One region of the Rugosimonospora acidiphila genome, then DNA from elsewhere that is predicted to be linked to it. Evidence: riboswitches for the same ligand, from Rfam matches in the RefSeq annotation. Region 1 holds a riboswitch; each other region holds the start of a gene.
What was found. Region 1 has a riboswitch for cyclic di-AMP ahead of ABEA87_RS39335 (C39 family peptidase). Riboswitches for the same ligand answer to the same signal wherever they lie in the genome.

Region 1 (3,268 bases):
TTGATCTGCTTGGCCAGGTTGGCGGACTTCGTCTGGTTCTGCTGCAGCTGCGAGTGCAGCTCGTTGTACTGCTCGACGAGCGGTTCCAGCTTGTTCCAGTTGTCGTTGATCTGCCCCTCGATATCCGAGATCGAGGGTGCCGCCTGGGCGGTCGTGCCGGTTCCCACAACGAGGAACATCATGGCGGCGACGGCGACAAGGACACGGCGTGGCCGGCTGAGCACTCGGGCGTACGCCACGGGCGGCTCCTTCTTCCTCGACCGCCTACCGGGTTAGCTGACGGGTTCGGGCGGAAGAAGCCCTGCCGCGCGGCTGCGCGGGTTCACCCCAGTGCTTAGGTGGGTTCCCGGCTCGTGGTGACGACTCGGCGGTGTCCGGCCTCAGGGCCGGACGGTTAGGTGACCTTGGACGACCGAACGATAGCCACCGGCACCCGGTCATTACAAGCCGGACCGCCCAAGAGGGTAGTAGTCAGACCGTTACCGATTGACGTGCGTGCCGGTGCTCAGCGTCATTAGCCGGCGAATACTCCGTTCCAATCTTTGATGTGCCAACGGCGCACCAGACCGTTGATCACGAACGGCTCGTCCTTGGTGAACTCTTCGGCCGCTTCCCGCGTAGTGAAGATTGCCATAGCACCATCGCGGACCGGGTCGGCAAACGTGCCGTCCCTCAGCGGCGTGCCCCGATTATGAAACTCATCGAGGCGCCGCGGTGCCCGGGAATACTCGATCGGCAGGCGGCGTCGCCCGGCGAATAGCGGGGCGCCCCGTCCGGGAGCCGGCGACGGCTCCCGGACGAGGCGCCCGGGTTTCGCTTGTGACGGGAGGAGAGATCTACCCGTCGGCGGTCAGGTCAGGAGGAGTAGCCGCGGGTACCCATCCAGTTGGCCAGGTCGATGGTGGTCATCCAGTAGGTGTCGGCGCCCTCACCGGCCGGGTCGGCGATGTGCACGTCCCGCCCGTTGTCGCTGTACCCGATGACGGCGATGTAGTGGCCGCCGTCGTACTCGTGGTACCCGCCGGACAGGTCCTGCGCGCTGCCCACGATGTTCGCGACGACGCCGTACCCGTTGCTGATCGCGTGCACGACGTTCGCCTGCAGTTGGTCCATTTCAGCCGACGTCGCGCTGCTGCCGGGGATGAAGGTGGTGTGGTAGAAGCTCGTGCCCTCGAGGCGGTTGAGCTCGGCCGTGGTGTCGGCCGCCGAGTTGGTGCCGGCGGTCGTGGTGCCCATGGCCATGGCGATGGTGTCCTGGCTCGGCGCGGCGATCTTCGTGCTCGCCGCCATCCGGGTCGAGGCGGGGCCGCAGTAGTAGCCGTTGATCTGGTACTCGAAGTCGAACTTGAGGTCCTTGGCGGCGGGTGCCACGGGCTTGGCCGGGGCCTTCACGACCTTCGGCGCGGCCGGAACGGTCGACGCGTGGGTCGGTGACGGGGCGGCGGGCGACGGGGCGGCCGGCGACGACGCGGCCGATGCCGGCGCGGCGATTTCGGCCCCGGCGTTGCCCGAGCTGTTGATGGTGCCGGCGGCGTTGGCCAGCGAGATGGCCTGGGCGGTGCCGGGGGCAGTGGAGCGCTTGCCCAGGCTGAGCGGGAGCGCGATCAGCAGGGCCACGCCCAGCATCGTCGCCCAGACCAGGGCGATGCGGTGCGCGCGACTGGGCACGGCATGCTTGAAGTGCTTACCGAGATTTTGGGGGTTCACAAATTCCTCGCCAGGGGATTTCTATCGCTCTATGGAAGCGGATGGATTTCTGGAAAGGCCGACCGGTAAAGGTGTCACAGCCGGATGGAAAAACCATTCCGGGGATTTGTGCGAGGCAGGCTGGTACCACGTCCGGGTGGTGAATCGCCTGAATCGCGATCGCGTGCGCGAATTCGGTGACGCTACGGGCTGCTTGTGCCCGGCTGACCGTCCGCGCGCCGCCGGCCGGCGGTGGTGACTATCTCTCCGGCGTCACTGGGCCGCTGCGACCGGCGCAACGGGGCGCACTGGGTCGAGCGGGAAAAGCGCATGGTTGGACCACGACAACGTGAGTCGCACGAGCACGTTCTCCTTCCGGTGCCGCTTACCGGGTTAGCTGACGGATTCGGGCGGGAAAGATCGCCCTACCGCGAATAGAGGTATTCGCGGATTCACCCCACGAGCACGGGTCCCCGATTCGTGACCTGCACGATTCAGCGGGTCTGTTCCGGTGTCATCAAGTGACGACGGGGGGCCGGACCAGACGGGTTGACAGTACTGTCGGCCCCCGCCGCTGCCAACCCCCTGACCTCGGCTTCTCCCCGCGACGGGCGCGAATCGGCGCCGCGCGGGAGGGTGGCGGCTGCGAATCCGAATACGATCGGTGACAACGGCTCAACTCGATGTTCGATTACCGGCCGTTCGAAATCGGAAACCCTGTGCGTTCGGGGGACATCGACAACCCGCGTTCGATGATCGACTTTACGTGCCCGTGCGGGCGCGCCGGGTAGGTCCCGGGCTGGGCCGCCGCGATTTATATCACCGCCGGGCCGGGGCTCCGGGGCCGGGAGAGAGTCGAATTCTTGGTGGCTTCCCCCCCGGGCAGGGGGAAGGCCACCAGGATCTGAGCGCTTCTCGCGGCCGAGAGGGCGGGGCGGTAGGCGTGTGTTTTGCAGGCAAATCCGGTCGTGCCGGGCTTTTGGGTCGCACTCTTGCCAGGAATCGATGGTCTGGCTACGGTGCACCAAAGGCAGGACGTCCTACGTAGGATGTCCATTCAGTGCGAGAGGCCCGCATATGCCCATACCGTCCCGCATTACCGCCCTGGCGTCGCGCCGCCGGGGATTCCTGCCGGCCGTGGCCGCCCTGGCCGGCGCGTTGCTCATCGCGACCGCCGCGCCGGCCAGTGCCGCACCGGCCGGTGCCGCGCATCACCAGCCCCCACCCCCACCGCCCGCTCCGAGCCTCACCTCACAGGTCATCTACAGCCCGGCCCAGGATGCGGGATACACCTGTTTCCGGATTCCGTCGATCGTGAAGGCCAACGACGGCACGCTGCTGGCGTTCGCCGAGGGCCGGGTCACCAGCTGCGGCGACTCCGGGGACATCGACGTGGTGCTCAAGCGCTCCACCGATGGTGGCAAGACGTGGGGGCCGCTGCAGCTCATCAACGCCGGCAACGGCGACACGCACGACCAGCCCACCGCGGTGGTGGACAGCCGGACCGGCCGGATCCTGTTGATTACCAACGCGAATCCGGGCGGCACCAGCACCTCGGCCTGCGCGATCCCGTGTGACCGCA
Region 2 (3,268 bases), on a different contig from region 1:
AAGGTGCACGAGCAGCTTCAACAGAACCTGAGCAAGCAGAGCACGCTGAACAAGGAGCTGGCGCCGCTGCAGACCAAGGTCTCGCTGGCACAGACCCGGGTCGGCGCGATGTCCGCTGAGCTGTACATGAACGGCCCCGGCTCCAACCTCAACGCCCTGCTGGAAAGCGGCGACCCGACCACTCTGGTCGACGAGATGATGAGCCTCAACCAGGTGGCCAAGGCCCAGCAGAAGACCGTCGACGCGGTGCAGCAGCAGGTCGCCAAGTACACCGCCCAGAAGAAGTCCCTGGACAGCCTGGTCGCCCAGCAGAAGAAGCAGGACGCGAGCCTGGCCACCCAGAAGACCACGATCAACGCGCAGATCAGCCAGCTGCAGAAGCTGCGTACCCAGGCGTACGGCTCGGCCGGTACCACCGGCGGCAACCTCAAGCCGGTCCCCTGCCCGTACACCTACACCAGCGGCTCGGGCGCGACGGCCGCGAAGAAGGCCTGCTCGCTCATCAGTCACCCGTACGGCTGGGGCGACGCGGGGCCGACCTACTACGACTGCTCGGGCCTGACCATGGTCGCCTGGGAGGCCGCCGGCGTGTCCCTGCCGCACAACGCGGCGGAACAGTACGCGGCCACGAGGCGGGTCAGCTCCAGCCAACTGCAGATCGGCGACCTGGTGTTCTACGGCTCCGACCTGCACCACGTCGCGCTGTACATCGGCAACGGCTGGGTGGTGCACGCGCCGAGGGAGGGCGAGGACGTCATGGAGACGAAGATGACGGTCATCGGCACTCCATACGCCTACGGCCGACCCTGATCCTCCCGGTTCCTCCGGAGTTTGAAACCGGCGGTGTCCACTATGGACACCGCCGGTTTCGATTTCCGCAAACGTTCTAACGAGTTTTCTACTCGTCGGATATGGTCGTTACCGCGCGTCGACAAAGTAAATTCGGCGCGTAGTAATGCTCGTGTTTGCTTGCGCGGCACGGTGTCGTGTCCCTACCGTTATGAGTCGCCGCTCGGAAGTCGGTCGCCCGTGAGGGGAGACCCCGGACGGCACCGCCGAATCGACAATACGAACCGGGGACCCACCAGCACCATGGGGTGAATCCGCGCAGCGCGCGGTAGGGCGCTTCCCAGCCCGAATCCGTCAGCTAACCCGGTAGGCGGTGAAGGCCAAATGCCTTCGCAGGGAAGAAAGGGTCGTCCACCGTGGCAGGGTTTGCCGCCCGACCGCCTCGTACCCGTCTGATTCACACCTTCCGCCTGGTCCGCGCCGCGCGTCTCGTCGGCCTCGTCGCCGCCGTCTCCGGCCTCGTGCTCGCCGTCGGCGCCACCACGGCCTCCGCTGCCCCGCAAACTCCGGGGCAGCTCGAGGCGCAGATCGACCAGAAGTGGAACCAGCTCGAACCGCTGCTGGAGCAGTGGGACGGTGTCCACCAGAATCTGGTCAACAACCAGGCCAAGGTCGCCGGTCTACAGAAGAAGATCAAGCCGCTGCAACAGCAGGTAGACCTGGCGATGACTCGGATCAGCGCGTTGTCCGCCAAGTACTACGAGTACGGCCCTAGCTCGAACCTCAACGCGCTCTTGGAGAGCGGAGACCCGACCACTCTGGTCGACCAGCTCGGCATGCTCGACGCGGTGTCCCGCTCGCAGACCCAGAGCATCTCCGACGTCGTGAAGCTGCGCCAGCAGTACCAGAAGCAGGAAGCGCCCATCGACGCGATGGTCGCGCAGCTCTCCAGGCAGCAGCAGCAGCTGACCACGCAGCGCACGCAACTGCAGAGCCAGCTCAACCAGTTGCAGCAGATGCGGCTGGCCGCATACGGCAGCGGCGCCGGCACCGGCGAGTACCGCCCGGTCGCCTGCCCACAGGTGTACACCGGCGACGCCGGCAGCAAGGCGGCCCAGTTCGCCTGCGACCAGATCGGCAAGTCGTACGTCTGGGACGCCGACGGCCCCGACTCCTACGACTGCTCCGGGCTGACCCTGGCGTCCTGGCGCTCGGTGGGCGTGACCATCCCGCACAACGCGTACCAGCAGAAGCAGACCACGACACCGGTCAGCAAGGCCAACCTCAAGCCGGGCGACCTGGTCTTCTACTACTCGGACGTGCACCACGTCGTCATCTACGTGGGCAATGGCTGGGTGGTCAGCGCGCCGACCTTCGGCAAACCGGTGCAGATGCAGAAGATCAACACTTCTGTCGTCAACGGCTACGGCCGACCTACCACCTGACGGACGACGGCGCCGCGGGTGGCTGACTAGCCCGCGGCATCACCGCTCCTGAATGCCCGAGGCCTGGCCGGACCTCCTCCTCCCCGGTCAGTGTCCGGAGCGGCCTCGGATCCCCTCATCGCTCGCGCTCTGATAGCCCGTCGCCCACGCTCTGATCGCTCACCTGCGGCGCCCCGCCCGCGCAGTGCCTTCCCCCGGCGTACCTCTTCCCCCCGCCGAGCCTGCCGGAGCGGGGCGCCGCGCTTTCGGTTCCTATCCGAACATATGTTCGATAGAATGTGGAGATGGCAACCTGGTCGGAATTCGCGGCAGCCGAGCCCGACCTCGCGGCGGCGATCCGTGAGCTCGTCCACCAGTACGGGTCCGGCCTGGGGTACCTGGCGACGGTGCGGCCGGACGGTGGCCCGCGGATACACCCCGTGGCGCCGGTCATCATGGATGACGGGCTGTACTGCTTCGTCATCGACTCGCCGAAGAGGCGCGACCTCGACCGTGACGGGCGCTACGCGCTGCACGCGTTCCCGCCGGAGGACAACGACGACGAGGCGTACCTGTCGGGCCGCGCCCGGCCGGTCACGGACCGGGCCAGGGTGGAGCGGCTGGCCGAGGCGTACCGGGCGGAGCGCCGGATCGACTGGCGGCTCTACGAATTCTCGGTGGACGTGGCGATGGTGGCCCGGCGGCCGGAGGGCGGCGGTCCATCGGCCCGGCGGACGGAGATCTGGCGGGACGAGCGGTCCGGACACACGATGGGCGACCCGGCTCTGCACGCGGGGCCGGCGATCAGGTAGAGTAGATCCGCTCGCGGGTGTAGTTCAATGGCAGAACATCAGCTTCCCAAGCTGACAGTGAGGGTTCGATTCCCTTCACCCGCTCCAAACCGAAGGCCCTGGTCAGGACGTGAGCCCCAGCCAGGGTCTTCGATATTCTTGATCCTTTGGTCATGCTACGTGCCATTAGCGTGCCATTGGGCGCAGATCAGAGCTTGGCCACGAGGTCCTCCATAGCCTCGACGCAGTTGAGGCGGTACTCCT
Region 3 (3,268 bases), on a different contig from region 1:
GCCGGCCCTGAAGTTCGGCCAGACCGGCTTCTCCGGGCTCCGCACCGCCGCCCTCCTCGCGGCGTTCGCCGCCACGGCGCTGTTGTGGCAGATCTACGTGTTCCGGATCGGGCTGCGTTTCGAGACGGTGATCGACCAGAACCCGGGACGGGTCGAGCGTTGGGCGCCGTACACACAGGTGCTCACGGTGGCCGGCGTGGTGGCCCTGGGTACCGGCTTCGAGCTCGTGATCGGGCAGCCCGGCGGGACGACGCCGGCCGCCTGGGCGGTGGTGCTGTTCGCCGGGCCGGCCCTGTTCCTGGTCGGCCGGATCACCTTCGAGTACCAGATGTTCCGCCGGTACTCCCGCTCCCGGGTCGCCTGGGCGGTAGTGCTGATCCCGATGGCGGTCGTCGCGTGCGCGGTGCCGCCGCTACTGGCGACGGTCCTGGTCGCCATCAACCTGCTGGGCGTCGCGGTCACCGACGCCATCCGCGGCCGGCGCGGCTCCGGCAGGCTGTCGGGCGACCCCTGAACACGACTCGTCGAGGGTCGCCCGGGACCTCAGCGGCCGGCGGTGGACTGCAGGACTATGCCGTTGCCGTCGGGATCGTCGAAGGTGACGAAGCGTCCCCACGGCGCCTGCTGGATGCCGCCCTCGATGATCACTCCCCGCGCCACGAGGGTCTGGACGTCGCCGTCCAGGTCGTCGGACTCGATGACCAGACCCTTGGCGCTGCCGGCCGACATCGTGTCGAACCAGGTCACCAGCGTGATCGAGGTCTGCCCACCGCTCGGCCGGACCTGAACCCACCGCTGGCCCGGCATCGTGGCGTCGTCGTTGACAAGGTCGAACCCGAGGGTGTCGACGTAGAAGTCCCTGGCCCGATCCTGATCCGTGACCGGGAGGGAGAGCAGTTGGATGTGGGTGAGACTCATGCCGCCGATAATAGGTAGTCCGACCAGTTACCAGTCAACGACGCGCCCGCGTCCCGCCGTGGGTGTCCCCCGGTCGGATGGTTCTCGGCGACCCGGGCCCGCGACGGCAGCGGCACGAAAGTCCACACTGGACATTCGGGCCGCCGGCTCACGCGGATCGGACGCGCTCCCGCTCGGGCGCCCGCCGAACCACGGCGGACGCCCGAAAACGGTAGGTGCGTCTTACGGTTGGCGCGTCCTACGGTTGGTGCGTCCTACGGTTGTGCGTCTTACGGTTGTGCGTCTTCCGCACTGCCCGGTAGCGCCTCAGAACGCCAGCCGCTCGCCGGGAAGGATGAAGTTCGGGTCGCCACCGATGACGCCCTCATTCTTCTGGTACAGCGTCCGCCAGCCGCCCTCGATCCCGTGCTGCTGCGCGATCTCGGACAGCGTGTCGCCGGACTGGACGGTGTAGTCCCCGCCCGCCGACGAACCGCCCGCCGACGAATCCCGGGAGGTCGAACCGCCCGAGGACGAAGAGCCCGACGACGAGTGGTGCGTCGACGAACCACCCGAAGACGAACCACCCGAAGACGAACCACCCGACGACGAAGAGCCCGAGGACGAACCACCCGAGGACGCGGTGGTCGACGAAGCGGAGCTCGACCCCGAACTCGACGAACCGCCCCGCGCGCCGCAGACCGGCCATGCGCCGATCCCCTGTCCGGCCAACACCTTCTCCGCGATGGCGATCTGCTGCTCACGGCTGGCCAGGTCCGCGCGGGCCGCGTACTGCGTGCCGCCGTACCCGGCCCAGGTGCCCTGCGAGAACTGCAGACCCCCGTAGAAGCCGTTTCCGGTGTTGATGCTCCAGTTCCCACCGGACTCGCACTTCGCGATCGCGTCCCAGTTCACGCTCGGCGAGGCGCTGGCCGCCGTACCGGGGCCGAGCAGGGCGAGGGCACCGGCCGCACCGGAAACCGCCAGCGCGGCGATGACGCCGCCACGACGTCCCCGGGGCCCGCGATCGTTGTGCTTGGAAAATGCCATGGCAAACTCCTCCACGCCTCCGAGGTGAGCTGTCGGGTTCGGGCCGAGGTATGCCCGGCCGCCGTGTCCGTTGACTCCGGCACCAGCCCGCTTCACGGGCTCAATAACTACTAGGAGTAACGAGGCGGCTTCACCCCAAGACGCGCGACGCGCGCCGGAGAACCTGGTTCCCCCGCTCCTGCCGTTGGATTCGGTTGCGTCGGCCGGCGGCAGGATTCGGCGTACCGGGCGACGTGGTCCACGGTTGCGGACCGCCCGAAGCTAGGCCGATGGATCGCCGTGCGACAAACCAAACGACGATTATCGTGAGACTGCTCACCGCGAAACCCGGTCGGTTACGGCCGGGACGCGCGAGCCCGTTATTTGCGACATGAGGGAAGCACGAGGTATGGCCGCGCGACCGGCGCACGGGAGCCCGCCCGGTCCAACCGTGACGCTCACATGCCTGCCGGTTACGACTCGTCGAGTACCCGGTCGACGGCCTCCAGATACCGACGGTCACCATCGCGACTCCGAGCGAGCCAGTACTCGGCCCCCCAGAACAGGTACGCCGACAGCACCGCGCCGGCCCCGCGGCTCCAGCGCACGCACTGGTTGAAGTTGGCTATCACGTGCTCGGGCAGGCAGCTGTACATTCCCTCACCGTGCGGGCGGGGCGGCTCGGTCACTGTCTCCCACGGCTCCGCCTGCCCCTCCGCGACCATCAGCCGTTTGCCGGTAGCGGCGGCCCACTCGAACAGTTTCCGCCGCCTGCGCTGCTGCCACGGGGTGCGGCTGCCGTCCAGATACACCGTCCGCCCGGCGGCACCGATCAGGGCGTGCCGGGGGTAGAAGTCGATGCCCACGATGTCGGCCAACCGCTGCGCCACCGACAGCGAGTCGCCCTGGTCGCGAGTGCGCCATCCCTGGTGCAGCGCGACGGGGAGCGAGGTGGGCAGGAAGCCGTTCATCAGGATCGGACGGCCCGGGTCCGCCGCGCGGACGGCATCGACCTCGCTGGCGACGAAGTCCGCCGACAGCCGCCACGAGTGTTCCATGCCGAGCGGGTCCACGGCCTCGTGCTCGACCTGCCACGCGACGATCGCCGACCGGTCGCGGTAGCGCCGCACGATCCGCGTGATGAACTCGGTCGCCGCGTCCAGCAACGCGCGATGCGGTCCGGGCTCGACGAGCCTGCCCTCCCGCAGCGGCTCGTCCAAGCGGTGGTCGGGTACGAAGAATTCGGGGTATCCGAACGCCTTCACCGCTCCGACGCACAGGATGATGTCCTTGCCAGCGCGCTCGGCCGCGTCCAGATGCCGGTCGAGTTCGTCCGGGTGGA

Region 2: another riboswitch for cyclic di-AMP. It lies ahead of ABEA87_RS00130 (C40 family peptidase); the one in region 1 lies ahead of ABEA87_RS39335 (C39 family peptidase).
Region 3: another riboswitch for cyclic di-AMP. It lies ahead of ABEA87_RS36155 (LysM peptidoglycan-binding domain-containing protein); the one in region 1 lies ahead of ABEA87_RS39335 (C39 family peptidase).

What each region holds. Positions count from the first base shown of each region.
Region 1 covers NZ_BAABJQ010000044.1:54,134-57,401, forward strand. Annotated here, with positions in the region: gene ABEA87_RS39330 (C40 family peptidase) at 1-239, opposite strand, end outside; cyclic di-AMP (ydaO/yuaA leader) riboswitch at 247-380, opposite strand; gene ABEA87_RS42870 (YciI family protein) at 515-634, opposite strand; gene ABEA87_RS39335 (C39 family peptidase) at 856-1,707, opposite strand; cyclic di-AMP (ydaO/yuaA leader) riboswitch at 2,054-2,196, opposite strand; partial or broken gene ABEA87_RS39340 (sialidase family protein) at 2,764-3,268, shown strand, end outside.
Region 2 covers NZ_BAABJQ010000001.1:24,440-27,707, forward strand. Annotated here, with positions in the region: gene ABEA87_RS00125 (C40 family peptidase) at 1-810, shown strand, start outside; cyclic di-AMP (ydaO/yuaA leader) riboswitch at 1,044-1,177, shown strand; gene ABEA87_RS00130 (C40 family peptidase) at 1,206-2,234, shown strand; gene ABEA87_RS00135 (pyridoxamine 5'-phosphate oxidase family protein) at 2,519-3,025, shown strand; tRNA gene ABEA87_RS00140 (tRNA-Gly) at 3,039-3,112, shown strand; gene ABEA87_RS00145 (ParA family protein) at 3,213-3,268, opposite strand, start outside.
Region 3 covers NZ_BAABJQ010000034.1:24,005-27,272, forward strand. Annotated here, with positions in the region: gene ABEA87_RS36145 (low temperature requirement protein A) at 1-514, shown strand, start outside; gene ABEA87_RS36150 (VOC family protein) at 544-918, opposite strand; gene ABEA87_RS36155 (LysM peptidoglycan-binding domain-containing protein) at 1,225-1,947, opposite strand; cyclic di-AMP (ydaO/yuaA leader) riboswitch at 1,947-2,153, opposite strand; gene ABEA87_RS36160 (beta-galactosidase) at 2,400-3,268, opposite strand, start outside.